2 regions of the Neobacillus camarae genome follow, and region 2 is predicted to be linked to the other one. Evidence: riboswitches for the same ligand, from Rfam matches in the RefSeq annotation. Region 2 holds a riboswitch; the other holds the start of a gene.
The links. A riboswitch is a leader RNA that binds a small molecule or an ion and turns the genes downstream of it on or off. The one in region 2 is predicted to bind FMN.

Region 1 (10,434 bases), on a different contig from region 2:
CTGGCCGGAATAGCTGCTGCTGGCTGGTTCTTCTCGAAGGGGCAGCAGAAGGAAATGGTCAATAAGGAAAAGAAATCAAGCCATCAGGTGAACTAGATTATACAAAAAGGGGGGGATGAAAAAATGTCATCCCCTCGTCATAGTATTAGCGGACCAACTCAGTATAATAATAATGACTGGCTTTCATTTTGGCGTTCTTAACCAGGCGTGGTATGTTTTTGATTTGTTTTTTCTGGCTTTGGGTTACAACCGCCAATTTATTTTTCCAATACGACAAAGAAAAGCGTTATAATAAAAATAAGCTAGGCGGGTGATTAGACAATTACTGCTTTGCAAAAATTGGAGTGATACATATTATTAGAAACAGTATTCCAAACCTATTTACCCTAAGCAATTTACTTTTTGGGTTCTTATCCGTGATGTACTCCGCCCAAGGAGATTATAAAAATGCCGCGATATTAATCTTAATTGGGATGATGTTGGATAGTATGGATGGCCGCATTGCTAGAATGCTGCGTGTCCAGAGTGATCTGGGGAAAGAGCTGGATTCACTTGCCGATATCGTGACATTTGGCGTGGCCCCGGCCATGATGGCCTATTATTCCTACTTTTCCATTTATGGAATAATCGGCATGGCCATTTCCGGTCTGTTTCCGTTATTTGGTGCATATCGATTGGCTAGGTTTAACATAAACGCCGTAAAATCATCGCTAAAATATTTTACTGGAGTTCCCATCACGGCAGGCGGGGGAATTTTGACACTGTTGACGCTGTTCCAAGGGAAAATGCCTGGCATATTCTTGCCAATCGCTTTTTTTGTCATCTGTTTTTTAATGGTCAGCACCATTAAAATTCCAAGTTTAAAAGAAGTGCCACTGCCTAAGTACGGAATTATTATTACCGCCTTTTTGGCTTGCGCGATTTTTCTCTTTTACAAAAGGGAAAAATATCGCTTTCCGTATTTTCTTTACATAGCGATCCCATTATACATTGCCTACTTAAGTTACCAGTTTGTAAGAAGGCGCCGCCGCAAAAAAACGCCAAAATAAAAACAGGGTAATGAGCCCATGCTCATTACCCTGTTTTTTTACATTCCAAATGACATAACCCAAATGGATCCTGCGACTGCAAGAAGGGCGACCCCGAAACCGGAAATGATATTGATGGTATTCGCGGTGCCGTCTTCCCCTTCATTCATGTGCATGAACATATACAGTTGCAGTATCGCCTGTATAACTGCCAATGAGCCGATAATCCAGAAAATCGCTGTAAACGAAAGGGATGTTTTTAATGCCACTCCAAGGGCCGCAAAGGTGAGGACCAATGACATGATAAACCCTACTACGTGTGTGATAGGAAATCCGTTTTTATGTTTTTCCATTCTATCTCACCATCCCTGATAAATAAACAAATGTGAAAATAAAAATCCAAACGACATCAAGAAAGTGCCAGTACAAGCCGATAATAAAGGTCTTGCGGGCCGTTACCGGTGTTAATCCACGTTGCATGATTTGGATAATAACCATGGTCGCCCAGCCAATCCCCATGCTGACATGGAGTCCGTGAGTGCCCAAAAGGGTAAAGAAGCTTGATAACCACGCGCTGGTTTGCATTGTTGCTCCTTCATGCACATAATGGATAAACTCAGTAACCTCCATAAATACAAACCCGGCACCAAGCAAAAGGGTGATGATGAGCCAAAGCAACAACCCGTTTTTATGGTTTCGGCGCATTTCATAGATCGCCAACCCACAGGTAAAACTACTGGTTAACAGTAATATCGTTTCAATCATGACATCTTTAATCTCAAAAAGATCCTTAGGTGTCGGCCCGCCGGCAAAGCGGGCATTAAGAACAGAATAAACAGCAAACAAGGTTCCAAACAGGATAATCTCGGCCCCTAGGAAAACCCAGAAACCTAAAATGTTCAAGCGGTTTTGTTCCGTTTGGTATTCAAGCGGTAAGGCTGTATTTACATTAGCCGACATGATTTTTCACTCCTTTACCAACACTTGAGCGCCATGATTTCTCGGTTTCTTTAATTTCATCGACCGTAACATGGTAGCCGTCATTATAATCAAAGGAACGGATAATCAGCCCGATGATGATGCCGACAGCAGCAACAAGTGCCGCAAGTTTCCATTCAAATACTAACAAGAACCCTGTAATTCCGAAGATTACTCCCATATAGAACGGAAGACCGGAATTATTAGGCATATGAATCTCTTTAATTTCCTCATCACTAAGGGTTAAACCTTCATTCTGTTTCTTCATATACCAGAATGCATCCAATGTTTTGACTTCTGGTACCTTTGCAAAATTATAGAGTGGGGCAGGGGAAGCTGTTGCCCATTCCAATGTTCTTGCATTCCATGGGTCGTTTGAAATATTTCTGTCTGCATATCTTGTGCTCCAATAAATGTTGTAGCAGAATGCAGCAAAACCTAGTGCCAAGATGACAGCGCCAATCGCTGAAACTAAAAATAATGGGGCAAACCCAGATTCGGCAGAATAGGTATACGAACGTCTTACCGCACCATCAAGTCCCAAGAAGAACATTGGCATGAACGTAACGTTAAAGCCGATGGTGAAAAGCCAGAAGTGAATTTTTCCAAGCTTCTCATTCAGCATAAACCCAAACATTTTTGGCCACCAGTAGTAAAGACCGGCAAATACCGCAAAAACAACACCAGGTATTAATGTATAGTGGAAGTGAGCCACTAAGAATAACGTATTATGGTATTGATAATCGGCTGCACTCATCGCCAACATAACCCCTGTAACCCCACCAATTAGGAAGCATGGGATAAAGGCAAGAGCCCACAGCATCGCGGTAGAGAATTCAATCCGTCCTTTTCTCATCGTGAACAGCCAGTTAAACATTTTGACACCGGTAGGAATCGCAATCATCATCGTTGTGATCGAGAACACCGAGTTAACTGCTGGTCCCGCACCCATTGTAAAGAAGTGGTGGACCCAAACGAGCATACTTAATATAGCAATACCAACGACAGAGAACACCATCGATTTATAACCAAATAACATTTTTCTTGAGAAGGTAGCAATAACCTCTGAGAACATCCCGAAAGCAGGAAGAACAACAATATAAACCTCAGGGTGTCCCCATAACCAGAACAAGTTAACCCACATCATATCCATTCCACCGCCGCTCAGCGTGAAGAAGTGGGTACCGAAAATACGGTCCATTGCCATTAAGGCAAGGGCAACTGTGAAAATAGGGAAAGCGGAAACGATAATAACAGAGGCAATAAACGATGTCCAAGTGAACATCGGCATTTTCATTAGCGTCATGCCTTTTGCCCGCATTTTTAAAATCGTGACAATAAAGTTAATACCGCTTATCAATGTACCGATACCGGCAATCTGAATCGCCACTGCATAGTAGTTGTTCCCGATACCTGGCGTAAACTCTTTACCAGCAAGAGGGAAGTAAGCTGTCCAGCCTGCATCAGGCGAACCGCCGATAACGAATGAAATATTGAATAACATCGCACCGCTGAAGAACAGCCAGAAGCTTAGGGCGTTCAATTGCGGGAATGCTACGTCGCGCGCGCCAATTTGCAGCGGAATCACATAGTTCATGATCCCAATTAAAAGCGGCATCGCAGCGAACAAGATCATAATCACTCCGTGAGTGGTGAACACTTCGTTATAGTGCTGTGCATCTAAAAAGTTCATTTCCGGACGGGAGGTTTGGGCCTTCATCATCAGGCCGTCAACACCGCCGCGGAAAAACATGAGAACACCGGCCAGGATATACATAATCCCGATTCGTTTATGGTCAACAGTGGTAAGCCATTCGCGCCATAGCCATTTCCACCTTTTAAGGTAGGTAAGCAATGCCACGATACCAATCACTGAAAGTAGAATCGCAATTTGAGAGCCTAATATTAATGGATTACCGACAATAAATAAATCATGCCAATTAATGTCCACTTTGCTCACCTCCATCAGTATTTTTATCCGTGGTTGTGGATTCACTTTGGGATTTTTCATCCTCAAAAATTTTCCCTTTGACACCATGGACTTCGTATAGTTCAGGATTCGTATAAGTACCTGAATTCATTTTACCGTGATCAACCCATTGTAAATGTGTGCCAACGAAGGTTTCGCGGCCTAAGTGGGTTGGCTTTAATAAGCTCAAATATTTTTTCTCAGACAATTTAGGAGCCGTATCTTTGACTTCTTTGACCCATTTTTCAAAGTCTTCAGGAGTTTTGGCTTCCACCGTGAATTCCATATCGGCATAGCCACGTCCGTTAAAGTTTGTGTTTCTTCCCAAGAATTCACCTGGCTGGTCTGCGGTTAGATACATTTTTGTTTCCATTTTATTCATGGTGTATACTTGACCGCCCAAAGCAGGTACCCAGAAGGATTGCATTGTGCCCGCCGAGGTTAATTTAAACTGAACAGGTGTGCCAGCAGGGATATTCACGTAATTCACTGTTTCAATCCCTTGTTCCGGGTAGCTGAAAATCCATTTCCAGTCAGCAGAGGTAACGTTGATTACGATAGGGTCTTTGTCGGCATACTCCGCAGGAGGCTTTTCTAAGCCATAAACGGTTTTGACCGTTGGAATCGTTAACGCTATAACGATGACAATTGGAAGAGCCGTCCAGATCATTTCGAGTTTTGTGCTGCCGTGTTCCTCAGGTGGCTCGTAGCCCTCATTTTCCGGGCGTGCCCGATACTTCCAAATAATGTACACAAACAAGCCGACGACAACTACCACAATCAGGGCCATGAATACAAGAGACCAGTTAATTAAATCCAAAATCTCTCTTGCAGCTGGTCCCTTTGGATCAAAGACCACCATTTTGCTGTCACAACCGCTCAGCAACAAGGCGGTAAACAGTGAAAGCAGGGGAATCAACCATCGTTTCTTAAACATTTGTTATTCAATCTCCTCTCTATAATCATTTATGCATTGGCCTATATTGATGTGAATATGTTCACAATCTTTTATGTAGTGAGCCAATTTGGAAAAGCCTGTTAGGACTTGTTATAATCATTATGATTTTAGAATAATTACTAACAGACAAAGAAAGTTCATAAATTAGTTTACCAAGATGTCAGTGACGTTTATATAGGTTTTTGAACAAATTTGTGACAAATTTGTTAAGGATTTAAATAGGCATTCAAGGAATTCTTTGGAAAAACCTTTTGATTGTAATTTAAATCATTATTATTAGTAGGATTCATTTGCATTGGATTGGCTATTTTACTATAGTAATGAAGTAATACAGTGAATTTTTTTAAAGAGGAGATTTCAATTATGAAGGTAAAAATTAACCGTAATGCTGCGAAAGCATTAAAAAAAATGATGGAAGCAGAAGACGCGCAAGGAAAATTGTTCCGCGTATATGTGACAAATGTTCACGGGGATCATGCACATTATGACCTAATGCTCGATACTCCGACGGAAAACGATGAAGTCGTAAAAACGGATAAAGATATTGATTTTATTTTGGAAAAAGGTGACGAATATTTGGATGGGGTGTGGATTCAATATTTCCAAGTCCCACAAGAAGAATGGGTGATTACAAACCCGGCGATGGGCGGTCATCACCATCATCATTAATCATTAAAGACGAGCTGACCCTGATTCGGGCCAGCTTTTTTACTTTTCAGACGTTACTATAAAAATATTATGTAAATAAAGGGAATATTTTTGTTCTTACCTATTAAACATGTTAATCTAAAAAGGAAGAAGGGAGTCGCTGTACTTATGAAGACTAATCACATAAATGGCAAGAAAATTAAATTGGTGGCACTGGATATGGATGGCACTTTATTAAACAGCAATCATCAAATATCTAACGAAAACCAACTGGCCATTCAAGAGGCACAAAATCAAGGTATTATTGTCGTCCTTAGTACAGGACGTTCAATTAACACATGCAGGGAACATGCAGATGCATTGGGGCTTAATTCCTATTTGGTAACCGTAAATGGCAGTGAAATATGGGATGAAAACAGGGAACTGTTCCGCAGGGAACTATTAACACCTGAACAGATAGAATGGATGTACCAACTGTCCCGGCAATTCAACACTGGATTTTGGGCAATTAGTACGGAGCAGACCTGGCATGATGAAATGCCCGAAGATTTACATAATATGGAATGGATGAAATTTGGTTTCAATATCGAGGACGAAACAATTCGGGAAACCGTTTTTCAACAATTACAAACCAGAGGGGAATTTGAATTAACTAATTCGTTTGTCCATAACATTGAAATTAACCCGGTCGGGATCTCGAAAGCGAAAGGACTGGAGATTGTTTGCGGCCGGTTAGGAATAAAGATGGAAAATGTCATGGCAGTCGGGGACAGCCTGAATGATCTGGCGATGATTAAAGAGGCCGGCTTGGGGGTTGCCATGGGGAATGCCCAAGAAAAAGTAAAGCAAGCTGCCGATTGGGTGACAAAGACAAATGATGAAAATGGCGTGGCCTTTGCCATTCGAACTTGGATACTAGCGGAAAATGGCGAATAAAAAATGAAAAAATGGGAAAAATAGAATATAAAGTATTTTAATTTAGCTTTGATTATTCAGGGAGGCATTATTTAGAATGGAACACGGAAAAGTAAAATGGTTTAACAATGAAAAAGGATTTGGATTTATTGAGCGTGAAGGCGGAGAAGATGTATTTGTCCATTTCTCTGCAATACAAGGTGAAGGATACAAATCCTTAGAAGAAGGACAAGAAGTGACGTTTGAAATTGAAAACGGCCAGCGGGGACCGCAAGCCGTTAACGTGCACAAACAATAATGATGATAAAAACAGACTCTTGGGGGGTCTGTTTTTTTTGCCATTTGTTATTTTGCATTTGGGAAAAGGGAACCCATAATGCGGTTGGTTTTTTCATCACGTTTTATATAGAAAATAAATCCTTCTATTATATAATTGTCTTAAAAGGGGGGAAGAAGATGGATCAACCCATTGCTATTATCACGGGTTCATCGAGTGGTTTTGGTTTTCTTACTAGTATCGAGCTTGCAAAGAGTGGTTATCAAGTGGTTGCGACCATGAGAGATTTACAGAAAGCAGCACCGTTACTAGAGGAGGCAAAGAAGTTTCGTTTGGAATCCAGTATCATCATCCATGAGCTGGATGTTACAGAGGATGAATCTGTAAAAAATTTTAGCTCATTTATTGGAAGCTTGGGCAAAGTAGATGTCCTTGTCAACAATGCTGGGTATGCTGCTGGGGGCTTTGTAGAGGAAATATCATTGGAGGATTATCGAAAGCAATTTGAAACCAATGTTTTCGGGGTTATTCGAGTCACAAAAACCGTTTTGCCGTATATGCGTCAACAGGGAAAAGGAAAAATCATCACGATTAGCAGCATTAGCGGGAAAGTGGCCTTTCCTGGGTTGTCCCCCTATGTCGCTTCCAAGCATGCCATCGAAGGCTGGAGCGAGAGTCTCCGCTTGGAAATGAAACCGTTTGGCGTCGATGTCGTTCTTGTGGAGCCGGGCTCCTTTAAAACCAATATCTGGTCCACTGGCAAACAAGTCTCAGCATCACTGCCAGATTCCCCATATCATCCTTATATGAAAAAATTAGAAACATACCTCGAGGCGGGGGAAGCCCAGTATGGGGATCCGCAAGATGTTTCTAGAATAGTAGCAGAGATCACTTCTCTGGACAAGCCCAGTCTTCGCTACCCGATTGGAAAAGGGGTAAAATTAACTATGTTTCTTAGGGATTTCATCCCATGGAAGCTATGGGAGAAGATAATTTGGCAAAAACTTACTTAAATTATAATTTTTTGAAAATAATAATTTGTGGGAAAAAGTCGAATTTTTTATGAAGGATTTTCGGGAAAGGATGAGAATATTTAGAGATAATATCTTATAAGGGTGGGGTATGAGTGGATATTAAAGTGATAGAGAAAGATAGTATGAAAGTCGTAGGAATCTCTTGGAATGGCTGTTACTCCCAGTTGGATTCAATTCCAAGCTTGTTTAAAGTAATGGAGGAACGGGAGAAGGAAATTAAAAGTAGGACGGAAGAGCCTGTTTTCATCGCGCCATTCCATAGCAGGGAAACGGAAGTTACCTATTATGTCACAACACCTGTGGAAAATCTAGAGAGTATCCCGGATGGCATGGTTGGTTTTACGATTCCGAAAAAGAATTATGTGTTTACTACCCATGTCGGAAAACCCGACGACATTCAAAGTACATACCTGCAACTGCTTACATGGATGAACGAGTATGGTTATGACCAGGATCATCAAGCATTAAGTTTGGAAGTTTATAAAAAGACGTCTCCGGACCGGGATGAGAACGGAAATCTTCAATTGGAAATATACTTGCCGGTCAAGACATATAAGTGAAAATAGTCATAAAATCTTAGGGGAAGGGCTGTATCTTCCTCTCTATTTTTTTCTGGCCAGAACAAAAATTTTTACATTTTAAATCATTAACGTATAATAGGATTGTAAAACCAAACCAAATTAAATAATTCCTTCGGGGTCAGGTGAAATTCCGAACCGGCGGTGATAAAGCAAATGCTTTTTAGTCCGTGACCCGGTTAGCCGATTGGTTAAACGGTGGATCTGGTGAAATTCCAGAGCCGACAGTTAAAGTCTGGATGGGAGAAGGAGAACGATAGGTTTATTCACTGAAAAATTGCACAGTGTGTAAGCCCTAATTTCCTATTGCCATTTTTAGGCCCTGAAGCACCACGCTTCAGGGCTTTTTACATTTTAAATGGGAGATGGTCGGATGAATGATCAAGATTATATGCGTCTAGCGTTAGACCTTGCCAAGGGGGCGCTGGGGCAGACTTCGCCCAATCCCGCAGTGGGGGCTATTTTGGTTAAGGATAATCAGCTAATTGGAATGGGGGCACACTTAAAAGCAGGAGAACCCCATGCCGAGGTCCATGCCATCAGGATGGCCGGCGATAAAGCAAAAGGAGCTACATTATATGTGACGCTTGAGCCGTGCAGCCACTATGGTAAAACACCTCCCTGCTCTGACCTGGTGATTCAAACCGGGATTAAAAAAGTGTTAGTTGCCACAACCGATCCTAACCCGAAAGTGGCGGGAACGGGAATTGAACGGATGAGGCGTGCGGGAATCGAAGTTGTGGCAGGACTGCTTGAGCAGGAAGCCCGCGAATTGAACAAAGTGTTTTTTTACAATATCCAAACGGGCCTCCCTTACGTTACCTTGAAATCGGCGGTAAGCTTGGATGGAAAAACAGCTACCTCGACCGGAGAAAGTATGTGGATTACCGGCGAGGACGCAAGAATGGACGTTCATCAATTCCGGCACCGGCACGATGGCATATTGGTCGGAGTGAATACCATCATTAAGGATAATCCCACGTTAACGACAAGGCTTCCTTCGGGAGGAAAAAATCCGGTCCGCATTATTTTGGATACCTATCTGCGCACTCCCTTAAAGTCTAAGATGCTAACGGATGGCGAGGCGCCTGTTTGGATTATAACAGGTTCTGAAGTGAAGGCAGATCATGAAAGGGCCTACCGGGAATTAGGGGTGGAAATCATCAAGATGGATAGCTCGCAAATTTCGATTCAAGCTATGCTTTCCAGCCTTGGCAAACGTGGGATCACCTCCCTGTTTGTCGAAGGCGGGGCAGAAGTCCACGGAAGTTTCTTAAAAGAACGAGCCTTCCAGCAAATCATCACCTATATTGCCCCGAAGCTAATTGGAGGTAGACAGGCACCAGCTTCTTTCGGCGGGTATGGAATTGAAAAAATAGAGGAAGCCGTGAATTTAACGATAAAACAAGTTGACTTGATTGGCAATGATTTAAGGATTATAGCTGAACCTGTATAAAGGAGTACGAATTATGTTTACCGGAATCATTGAAGAAATTGGTACAGTGGCAGATATCAAGCGGTCTGGGGAATCATTTGTCTTGTCCATTGAGGCGAAAAGGATACTCGAAGATGTCCATCTTGGCGACAGTATTGCGGTGAACGGTGTTTGCTTGACTGTTACGTCTTTCAAGGGGCGGTTTTTTACAGTTGATGTCATGCCCGAAACGGTGAAAGCGACAAGCTTAAGGGATTTAAAACGGGGCTCTAAGGTTAACCTTGAGAGAGCCATGGCAGCCGGCGGCAGGTTCGGAGGACATTTTGTGTCCGGGCATATTGATGGAACTGGCGTTATTAAGAAAAAACAGGCCTATGAAAATGCGGTATATTATGAAATTGAAACAGGGCCAGATTTGATGGAGTATATCATCTTAAAGGGTTCAATCGCGGTGGATGGGACAAGCTTGACCGTGTTTGGCGTGACCGACACCAGTTTTACACTTTCGTTAATCCCCCATACTTTGTCGGAAACTGTTTTAGGTTTAAAAGGAACCGGGGACATTGTCAATTTGGAGTGCGATATGATAGGGAAATATGTTGGACATTTTATAA
Region 2 (10,434 bases):
TTACTGTACAAAGAGAAGAGATACAGTGGGTATATAAATGTTTGAAATATTGCACAGTCGACCAAAGAGCGGTAATCATTTTGAGATTTATTCAAGATTTATCGATTGCAGAAACTGCTCAAGCTTTGGGGTGGACAGAAAGTAAAGTTAAGACAACGCAACATCGCTCGTTAAAGGTTTTAAAAAAGCAGATGGAGACTTTTTATGAGAAGGAGGGACAGAATAGTGAAAAAGTCAGAGTGGAGCGATGAAGAACTAATTCAGCTACTTAGACAGATGCCAAAGATAGAAGATAATCGCCATCCTAGTAATATTTACCATAATATTCCTCAAAGAAGGCGTAAATCGATACAATGGCTATTCCCTGGAATTGCAGCCGCCGCGGCATTATTTCTTTTCTTTATATTGGTACCTAAGCTTATGGATGGAAACCAACAATCAATGGATAGGGCCGGTGAACAAAAATCGGTCCAGAGCAGAGAAATGCAGGCTGACGGCAATGTAGCCCTTAAAAAGGAACCATCCAATGAAAATACAACGGGTTCGCCAGAGATGGCAGCTGTGAATTCAGAAATGGAAAAAACCGCTATTTATGATGATGAAATTGGTAATGGCCAAGTTGTAACCTATTGGATACCTGATGAGCAGGCTCTATTCCTGGTACCGGTCTCCAGTATCGTGAAGGAGACACAAGGAAAAACATGGGTCGAATTATTCAATGAAAAGGCATCTGAACTTAAAGAGTCCCAATGGGGATTGACGGATTATTATCCACTTAATGCATCCGTAAACCTTGACCAACAAAATAACCAGGTTTTAGTGGATGTACCATACGGTCACCAATATGGCCAAGGATCGGCAAATGAAAATGACTTTATGGAGATATTAAAAAAGGATGTTTCTTCGAATAGCGCTATTAAGTTAATTAAACTTTCTACAGCCGGAAACCCTGGCATTGAATTTGGAAATACAGGGGAAGTAGATGATATTACTGTCACCAATGACAAGAACCGTGCCTTTTACTTTTATTATCCACAAGGCAGCGAACAGCCCTTTATAGTACCCTATAACACGCCATTTAATGATGTCCAGTCGGCTTTTGGGGCCATGATGGGGGAGGCTCCGGTTACAGGATTGCAAAAATCCATTTTGCCCTCATTTCAAATTGAAAACGTGGTGGATGAAGGAAAAATTTTAAATTTGTCTCTTAAAACCAATACCGAACTCGAGAATAATCAGCAAACCTTATTTTCACTCGAAGCGATTTTGCTGACGGCAAAAGATTTTGGCTTTGAAAGGATTTCCATTACAAATCCACCAATCACCCAAATCGGCCCATTTGATCTAACGAAAGAAATCAGGGTGCCTTTAGCCCCAAATAGGCGTGACTTTTAACCTGTTTAAATCAACCGCAATGGTTGATTTATTTTTTTTTGAATAAAACTGCAAAATAAACCAAATTATAACAAGTATGTTAGGCAGTACCTCTCTATGCGGATTGTTCTAAATTTATACATGGGAACATATGGTAGGAGGGGACAAGTTCTAAGGAGGAAAGGTTATAAATGCGTGATTATGTAAAAAGGTTTTTCATTGCCATTCTAATGGCTGTTTGTGTCAGTTTATTATTTTTGGGGGGAAGGCACTCACAAGCAGCTGTGTTGCAGGATATGAAAGAGGTTAAGGACCACTGGATTTGGCCGGCGGATGGAATAATATCCGATATTTATGGGACAAGGCAAGGAAAACATAAAGGAATCGATATTGCAGGGAACCTAAATACGCCCATTCTGGCAGTAGATGACGGTGTGGTGGAGAAATCTTATTCCTCTGATACATATGGCAATGTGATATTTATTAAACACCCTAATCAGTTTGTAACGGTATACGCCCATTTAAGTAACCGTAATGCAGTGGAAGGACAAAGAGTAAAACAAGGGGAAGTAATTGGTTATATGGGACAAACAGGGCAAGCTACTGGTGTTCATCTTCATTTTGAATCGCACCAAATCGAGTGGAGATACGATAAAAAATACGCCATAAATCCTGAAATGGTTTTCGGAAAAGCCGAAGTCGGTGAGACTGTACAGGGAGGGAAGACCAGTGCGGGAGATGTTGTGGAAGTTAGTATGCATCTTCAGGCACAAATGGAAAATAATCCGCCATCGTCGAATTTACATTCTACTACCCAACAATATGTTGTGAAGTCAGGTGATACGCTGTATGCCATTTCCAGAAAAAATAATATTAGCGTAACCAGAATAAAGGAACTTAACCATCTGTCGACTGATTTAATTACACCAGCACAAGTTTTATATTTGCGATAATGTGAATAATTAATGAAAGTCAAACAGAAGTACTTAACAAACTCAGTAATTTTCAGTATAATAAAGTAGAAATTTAATATGATCTATCTTCGGGGCAGGGTGAAATTCCCGATCGGCGGTATTAGAGCACAGCTCTAGAGCCCGCGAGCCTTTTATAGGCAGGATTTGGTGCGATTCCAAAGCCGACAGTATAGTCTGGATGGGAGAAGATGGAGGTTCCGCATACGTTCAAAAAATCAACGTTTGAACGTTTATTAAGTGTGCCTTTAACTCCCTCAATTTACCGATTGAGGGAGTTTTATTTTAGGCTGACTAGTGCTGAACCTCTCTTCCTAATGATGGATCGAAAAGGAGAGAGGAAAAATGAAGAACAATAAGGTAAAGGCAATGGTTGCAATAGGCATGCTGAGCAGCATTTCGTATCTGTTAATGCTGCTATACTTTCCGCTGCCAATGTTTCCAAATTTCTTGTCTATTGATTTCAGCGATATCCCTCCGCTGATTGCTGCTCTCATGTTTGGGCCAGTCGCTGGGATACTGGTCGAGCTTTTTAAAAATATCTTAAATTATATTGCAACAGGAAGCCAGACAGGGATCCCTGTAGGGCATCTTGCTAACTTTGCAGCCGGAATTTTGTTTATGCTGCCAACTTATTTTGTATACAACAGGCTAAAAACCAAAAAGGGGATGACACTGGGCCTGGTTGCCGGGACAGTTACAATGGCAGTTTTGATGAGTGTCCTTAATTATTTGGTTATCCTTCCAGCCTATACGGCTTTATTACACTATCCTGATATGAGAAACCTTGTAGTACCAGCCGTCCTTCCGTTTAACTTTATCAAGGGAATCATGATGTCGTTTATCTTTATGCTGTTATTCGTAAGGATGCAGTCTTGGATTAATAAACATACAACTATTAAGAATGCTTGATAAAAAGTAAAGCAGCCACTACGGCTGCTTTTTATTTGTATAAATTCGTATCAAAATCTATAAAACTAAAAGGAAAACCCCCGCCAAAAAGCGGGGGCTTAGAGCTTAAAATATCCTTAGTGGCAAATCTTATTCGAATTTAGTTGGATTGCCGTCAAATGGCTCGTCTGCAACCTTAATGGAATCAGTAGGGCAGCCTTCAAAGGCATCCATCATATCGTCGATTAAAACATCAGGAATTTCAACAATCCCTTCGTTATCGTCAAGGGTAACAAACGCAATTCCTTCATCGTCATAATCGTAAATATCCGGTGCAGCCGCGCCGCATGCACCACATGCGATACATGTTTCCTTGTCAACAATCGTATACTTTGCCATGAAAAAAAACCTCCCAGTTTTATAACAAAAATAATATGGTACTATTTTCCACAAACTGTATGGAAAACGCATTACTCATATCTATTGTATAGGTGTAACGGTAACTTTTCAATAGAAAAGTGCCATGCTTTCCAATGGTTTGCTTAATTCTGCAACTTCTCCAAATTCAAGCAACATCTCCTGTTGTTTCATGTTAAAATAGAGAGGAAAATGTCGAAACAACCTGAAGTGGTGGGAGAATGCAGAAAATTGAAACCATTATTTTATACTGTTTAAAACAGCTGAATGGGGAAAGGACTGTCTTCTCTATATTTCATCTGTTAAATGGAAAAAAATCATCCCAAACCATTCAAGATGCCCATTTATTTAATCTGAAACGATTCTTTGGAATATCCGAACAGATGTCTAGAGAGTCCTTTGAGGAGATTATTCAAAAATTGGCCGGCCAACAAAAAATTGAAAGTATTGGCCAACAGCGATATAGTGTGACAAAATCCGGTGAATTGCAGGTGGAAACCAATCTGATTCCCAAGTATATTAATGGTTGGGACAATCAACAATTCACCACCCTGTTTTGGGAAAGATTATCTTTATTTATTCAGGTCGCCTCCAATCTTGCAAACCAGGAGTCGAACTATATTCCAATACAAAAAAATAAACAAGTGCACGACTGGATTAAGTTGGTGCTGAGTGAAATTACCGTCCCCAAAAGGGAAGTAGCCGGTGTGGTTTTGTCGGAGTTGATGGCCTGTTTCCTTCATAAGCAAGATGTAAATCCATCTTGCTTAGTTTATCGCCTTTCTGGTTATCGTCAGATAGGCTTAACAGAAGAGCAAGCAGCCAAGAAGTTTCATTTGGATGTTTATGACTACCATGTTGAATTTATCAATTCATTACATTTCTTGATAGAAAAACTTTATCGAAATAAACAAATGTATCCGATGCTGCAAACCATGCTCCGTAATGTCCAGCCAAGCAATCCCTTGACCGCATCCTCGCGAAGGACTTGGGAATTATGGAATCAAGGTTACCCGTTGGATCAAATTGCCGCTTTAAGAAACTTAAAGTTAAGTACAATCGAGGACCATTTCGTCGAGTTTGCTTTACATTTGCCGGATTTTTCGATTGATTCTTACGTAAGTCCGCGCTTGATGGAAGAGATTCTGAATGCCTCACAGGAAATTGAGACAAAGCAGTTAAAATTGATTAAAAATAAGGTGCAATCCGCCAATTATTTTCAAATTAGATTAGTATTAGCAAAGTATGGTGTTAAATAATGGAATTAGAGAGACTGTTAGAAACACGATTTGGTTATACCTCGTTTAAACCGGGCCAAAAGCAAGTGATCTCCTCAATTCTTGCAGGAAATCACACATTGGCCATGCTTCCTACCGGAACGGGAAAGTCTTTATGCTATCAATTGCCTGGTTTGATTTTAGAGGGGCAGGTGCTAATCATATCGCCCCTTCTGTCACTAATGCAGGACCAAGTGGAACAATTTAAGCGTTTTGGTGAAAAACGGGTGGTCGCTTTAAATTCGTTTCTTTCGGCAGCAGAGAAAAATGCTGTACTTAACCATTTGTCAAATTACAAATATATTTTTATTTCACCGGAAATGCTTAATATGTCTTTTGTTATTAAAAGGCTCAAGGGGCTTTCCATTTCATTATTTGTCGTGGACGAAGCCCATTGCATATCACAGTGGGGGTATGATTTTCGCCCCGATTATTCCAAACTGGGGGAGGTGCGCCAAAAACTGGGTTCCCCGTTAACACTCGCCTTAACTGCAACAGCAACTAAAAAAGTTAGAGAAGACATCTTAAGCTCTCTAGGATTAACGGACGTAACGAAAGTGGAATCAACCATCGATCGTCCCAATATTGCATTTTATGTGGAGAAAATTCCGGACTACCATGATAAGGAAAAGCGTGTCCTGGACCTGGTGACGATGCTGGAAAAGCCGGGGATCATCTATTTTTCCAGCAAAAAGGCGGCTGACCAAATGGCGGCTTTGTTAATTGAAAAAGGGATTTGCCGGGCTAGTGCTTATCACGGAGGCATGGACCAGAATTCGAGGATTTTAATCCAGCAGCAATTTATCCATAATCAGCTTGATGTTATTTGTGCAACGAGCGCATTTGGTATGGGTGTAAATAAAGAAAATATCCGATTTATCATTCACTTTCATATGCCAATGCAAATGGAATCTTATCTTCAGGAAATTGGCCGGGCTGGACGTGACGGGCATCCAAGTGTTGCGATTCTTTTATTTTCTCCGGGGGATGAGATTCTCCCCATACAGCTTGCGGAAAGTGAACTTCCGGCGGAACAACAGATTGACTGGCTGTTCCATAAAATTTTGCAAGACAGCGAGGCGGGAGAGGATAAACTAAATCCTGAACTCAGGAACCTGGGGGGGTTTTCCGAACTGCAGTGGAGACTATTGGAAAATTTTCTGGAACAGATTCCACGGAATAAAACAGAACTTGAGAAATTACAGGAAAATGTAAAGTCGTATGTGAATGAACGATTAAGCATAAAAAGAAAAAACATTTATCGAATGAAGATGTGGGCAGAATCGAAAAAATGCCGCAGGGAGGCGGTCCTTGATTATTTCGATGAAACCACTACGGATAAACCGGAAGCCTGCTGTGATTTATGCAGCCTTGACCTGCATAGGTATCAGACCATCACCAAACCAATCAAGTTGGTGACAAACGAAGAAACCTGGCAGGAATATCTTACTAAATTATTATCCATTGTGAGTTGAGGGAATGAAAACCAAATACAGTGAACTTATCAAGAGCTTAACTGACCGGGAACTGCTGTTTCATTTGTTTTTAACACAAATCATACTCTTGGTGGTCTCGTTTGTGTTAGGTGTAATTTTATTTGACGGCTTTGCCTATTTGAATAGTATCCGCCTTTTCGATTCACGAATTCTCTCTGTAGGGCTGATATCCGGTGTAGTTATAGTCATCCTTGACATTGTTATGATGAAATGGCTGCCTGCTTCATATTATGATGATGGCGGATTGAACAATCGGATTTTTCGGAATAGAAGTGTCTTTACTATTTTTATTATTGCAGCTATCGTTTCTTTTAGTGAGGAATTACTTTTCAGGGGAATCATTCAGACCAAGGTTGGTCTCCTTTTTGCCAGCATTATTTTTGCGGTTATTCACTACCGTTACTTGTTTAATTGGTACCTGTTTATGAATATTGTTTCCCTAAGTCTATTGATTGGCTTCATTTATGAATGGTCAGGCAACTTGGCTGTAACGATTATGATGCACTTTATCATTGACTTTTTATTAGGTATCTATATTAAATTTAAACATTCTCCAAGAACTGATGAACAGGAGGAAGTACTACATGAATAAAGAAGAACCATATCGGGAACAGGCAGAAAGACTAAAACAACGCATCCAAAAAATAAACGATACCATTGATGCCAACGACCAACTTCCTCCCAGGGAACAGCTGCATCGGCAAAAGAAAGATAAGTTTAAATGGAAACTGAAATACCCGGTTATTCGACTGCTAGTCCTTTCCTTTATTCTCCTTCCGCTAATTATTTTCAGTGTTATTTCCTATCTTGACGGAAAAACAAACACGGTAAGTACCAAAACGTCGGGAGATTCTGTTGGTTATGAAACTATCAATCTGGAAAAATCAAAGCCTGATAAACCGAATCAATCACCTCGTGAGCAAGAAACAGAATCAACAGAGCAAGACCAGGAAATAGATGAGCCAGCCGTTCCTGCATCCGATGAAGGTCAAACCGGGACAGAGGAAACAGATGGGGCGAATGTGACACCGCAATCGGCTCCAACATCCGAGGTACCTTCCGTGCAGGCAAATGCCAACACTACAGATAAGAATGCCCCAGTGCCGACGCAAACTATCAATCCAGCAAAGGCTGAACCAACTCCAAAGATTGTGTTTCATAAGGTTAAGCAAGGGGAAACGCTTTTTAGGATTGCCATGAAATATTATAAGTCCCAAACAGGGATGGACACGATTCGAAAAGCGAATAATCTTCACGGTGATCAAGTTAACTTGGGCCAAGTGTTGAAAATACCATTAAACTAATAGCCAATCCATTCGGGTTGGTTTTTTTTTTGCAAACAAACATACTTTAACGGACAAGTTCATAAATATATACGGAGAAATGGAGGGATACTGATGGATACTCCAATCCTGTTACTGGAACATACAGACGAAGCGACCAAGCAAATGTTGGAAAATTTAAGAAAAAGGAAACAGAAATTTGATATAGCGGAAAAGCGGCATTTTTTGTCCATCTACATAACTTTAGTATTGGCGTTTGTTTTCTTTGGCTATTTTTACTTTACCATTGCCAGGGATTATTCTTATTCATTTTTTGCGATGTTTACTGCCTCGCTCAATGACCAAAAGACGGTATTGCTATTTGGTTTAACCATCATTAGTTATGGTGCGATGAATTTGTTGAGGCAGCAGAAAGACAAGAAAGAAAAAGAGTACCAAGAGCTTCGTTGCGAAATTGTTGACCGCAGTAAAGATTTATGGAAAAAGGAAGAAGCATGGAGAAACCGCCACATTGTTTTTGAAATAATGAAAAAAACCTACGATATTAATCTTTATCATGAGAAAAAATAAGAAGCAGTTTGATACTGCTTCTCAAGGGTCTTAAAAGATTTTCTTTTTTCCCTGCTCATCTTTCAATATTTCGACTGCTTCACGGAACCTCTGGGAATGGATAATTTCCCGTTCCCTTAAAAAGCGCAATCCGTCATTTAAATCCGGGTCATCACTTAAGTTAATGATCCATTGATAAGTAGCTCTTGCTTTCTCTTCGGCTGCAATGTCCTCATAAAGGTCAGCTATAGGGTCGCCTTTTGCTTGTATATAGGAAGCTGTCCATGGAACACCTGCTGCATCATGGTAATAAAGCGCCTTGTCATGGTTTGCGTAATGGTCACCGAGTCCTGCAGCCTTTAGTTGTTCCGGCGTAGCATCCTTAGTTAATTTATATACCATGGTGGCAATCATTTCTAAGTGGGCGAATTCCTCTGTCCCAATATCGGTGAGCAGGCCAATTACCTTGTCGGGAATGGAGTATCTTTGGTTTAAGTATCTTAGTGCTGCGGAAAGTTCACCATCAGCGCCACCGTATTGTTCAATTAAAAACTTGGCCAACATCGGATTACAAGTGCTGACACGAACAGGGTACTGCAATTTTTTTTCATAGATCCACATCCCTTATCCCCTCCTTTAAGGTGTTAAACCTGCCATGGCCATGGAGAATCATCCCAGTTCCATGGGTATGCCGAGTAGCTGTTGCCGAATTGTTGTAAGGGGCCAAATTGACTCTCAAAGGCCTTCTTCAAGCGCTTTCTTTCACGGGCGTAGTGATTAAATTGATTGATGGCTTCAAGGTCATCATTATGCGTGTCAAGATATAGGGTCAGTTCTACTAATACGAAATCCACTGCTTGCAGCTGTTCCATTAACTGATAATATTCATCCGGAACTTGTTTCATTGTGGCAGCCCTCCTTTACCAGGTTCGAGCGGGCCATACCATGGGTCATAAAATGGCTTCCATAATGTCCCTGCTTTTAGTGCCTCTAACGGTGAAAACTGTGGAAGATTGGGAGGCTGAAAACCCATATATAAATTTGGCGGTGTAGAATAGGCCTTCTCTAAAATAGGCGGACAGGGGTCGAAAGGACTTACATAAGGACGAAATGTCTTAAAGTGAGTATTCATTATTTCCCTCCTTTAATTAACATCAATTAATCATATGAAAAAATTTATACATTCATGACCTCTACCTATCTTTGGTAGAGGGTTTTTCAAAAGATTATCGAAATATAATAGGAAGGAAGTATTAATACTTGAGGTGATGGGAAAATGTTCGTAAAAAACATGATGATACCTAAGCACGAGTGCATAACGGTTCAGGTTGATGCCACTGTGAAGGAAACCTTGGAGAAATTAGAAGAACACCAAATCGATGGGGTGCCGGTTTTGCAGGGGAATCAGTATGTTGGTGTTGCAACAAGATACAATATTTATGAGAAATTCTTTCAGATAAATAAACCGAAGGAAGAGTATGTAAATTCCACCTTAGTGAAAGAGGTCGTTTCCCATAGGGACATGTTCCTCCAGGGAGCAGAATTATTTGAAAGGACACTCTTAGATTTGAAAGATTTTCCGCTTTTAGCCGTGGTTGACGATAATCAGTCTTTTCTGGGGGTTGTCACCCGCTCGGATGTTTTAGGGGCATTTGAAAGTGCCTTTGGTGTCAATCGTCCAGGAATAAGGATTGCCTTTACATCTGTTGAAACAGAAGGCCGTATTGCCCGGCTTTCCGAAATTGCCCACCATTTTCACGTCCATATTATCTCATTCGTCACTTTCGATGAAACGGATAGACTTGTAAGAAGAATCGTCATGAAAATTGAGAAGAAGAATAATGTTGATAAATTTCTCAAAAAGCTTGAGGAGCATGGCTTCCGCATCTTAAGTATACAAGAAGATTAGCCATATGGACTAAATTCGTGAAAAGATCACCATCCCTCTCATACATTGTATGGGAGGGATATTTTATGGTAATCACGTTAGTAAGGCATTTGATGATATTACTATGCGGCTATGCCATGATTAACTGGCTTTCAATTGAGCGGCCTTTTTATTTTACAGATTTTATTCTACAGGTAATTCTTCATCCTTTGGAGTTTTTTGCCTCTACATTGGCGTTATGTATAGGGGTAATCATGAGTGGCGGCCAAGTCAAAGAGATCATTCAAA

Region 1: another riboswitch for FMN. It lies ahead of ribD (bifunctional diaminohydroxyphosphoribosylaminopyrimidine deaminase/5-amino-6-(5-phosphoribosylamino)uracil reductase RibD); the one in region 2 lies ahead of ACY8D0_RS19035 (ECF transporter S component).

Annotation. Positions count from the first base shown of each region.
Region 1 is NZ_JBUCKX010000001.1:1,454,439-1,464,872, forward strand. Features, by position in the region: gene ACY8D0_RS06620 (TerC family protein) at 1-96, shown strand, start outside; gene pssA (CDP-diacylglycerol--serine O-phosphatidyltransferase) at 354-1,049, shown strand; gene qoxD (cytochrome aa3 quinol oxidase subunit IV) at 1,088-1,381, opposite strand; gene qoxC (cytochrome aa3 quinol oxidase subunit III) at 1,383-1,988, opposite strand; gene qoxB (cytochrome aa3 quinol oxidase subunit I) at 1,978-3,957, opposite strand; gene qoxA (cytochrome aa3 quinol oxidase subunit II) at 3,947-4,912, opposite strand; gene ACY8D0_RS06650 (iron-sulfur cluster assembly accessory protein) at 5,297-5,602, shown strand; gene ACY8D0_RS06655 (Cof-type HAD-IIB family hydrolase) at 5,750-6,517, shown strand; gene cspD (cold-shock protein CspD) at 6,594-6,794, shown strand; gene ACY8D0_RS06665 (oxidoreductase) at 6,953-7,786, shown strand; gene ACY8D0_RS06670 (GyrI-like domain-containing protein) at 7,900-8,367, shown strand; FMN riboswitch at 8,493-8,640, shown strand; gene ribD (bifunctional diaminohydroxyphosphoribosylaminopyrimidine deaminase/5-amino-6-(5-phosphoribosylamino)uracil reductase RibD) at 8,759-9,841, shown strand; gene ribE (riboflavin synthase) at 9,855-10,434, shown strand, end outside.
Region 2 is NZ_JBUCKX010000003.1:746,109-756,542, reverse strand. Features, by position in the region: gene sigX (RNA polymerase sigma factor SigX) at 1-251, shown strand, start outside; gene ACY8D0_RS19045 (hypothetical protein) at 226-1,395, shown strand; gene ACY8D0_RS19040 (peptidoglycan DD-metalloendopeptidase family protein) at 1,566-2,327, shown strand; FMN riboswitch at 2,409-2,542, shown strand; gene ACY8D0_RS19035 (ECF transporter S component) at 2,691-3,257, shown strand; gene ACY8D0_RS19030 (ferredoxin) at 3,387-3,635, opposite strand; gene ACY8D0_RS19025 (YpbB family protein) at 3,875-4,912, shown strand; gene ACY8D0_RS19020 (RecQ family ATP-dependent DNA helicase) at 4,912-6,405, shown strand; gene ACY8D0_RS19015 (CPBP family intramembrane glutamic endopeptidase) at 6,410-7,018, shown strand; gene ACY8D0_RS19010 (LysM peptidoglycan-binding domain-containing protein) at 7,011-7,730, shown strand; gene ACY8D0_RS19005 (YpbF family protein) at 7,824-8,279, shown strand; gene ACY8D0_RS19000 (manganese catalase family protein) at 8,310-8,879, opposite strand; gene ACY8D0_RS18995 (spore coat protein CotJB) at 8,903-9,163, opposite strand; gene ACY8D0_RS18990 (spore coat associated protein CotJA) at 9,160-9,390, opposite strand; gene ACY8D0_RS18985 (CBS domain-containing protein) at 9,535-10,167, shown strand; gene ACY8D0_RS18980 (hypothetical protein) at 10,233-10,434, shown strand, end outside.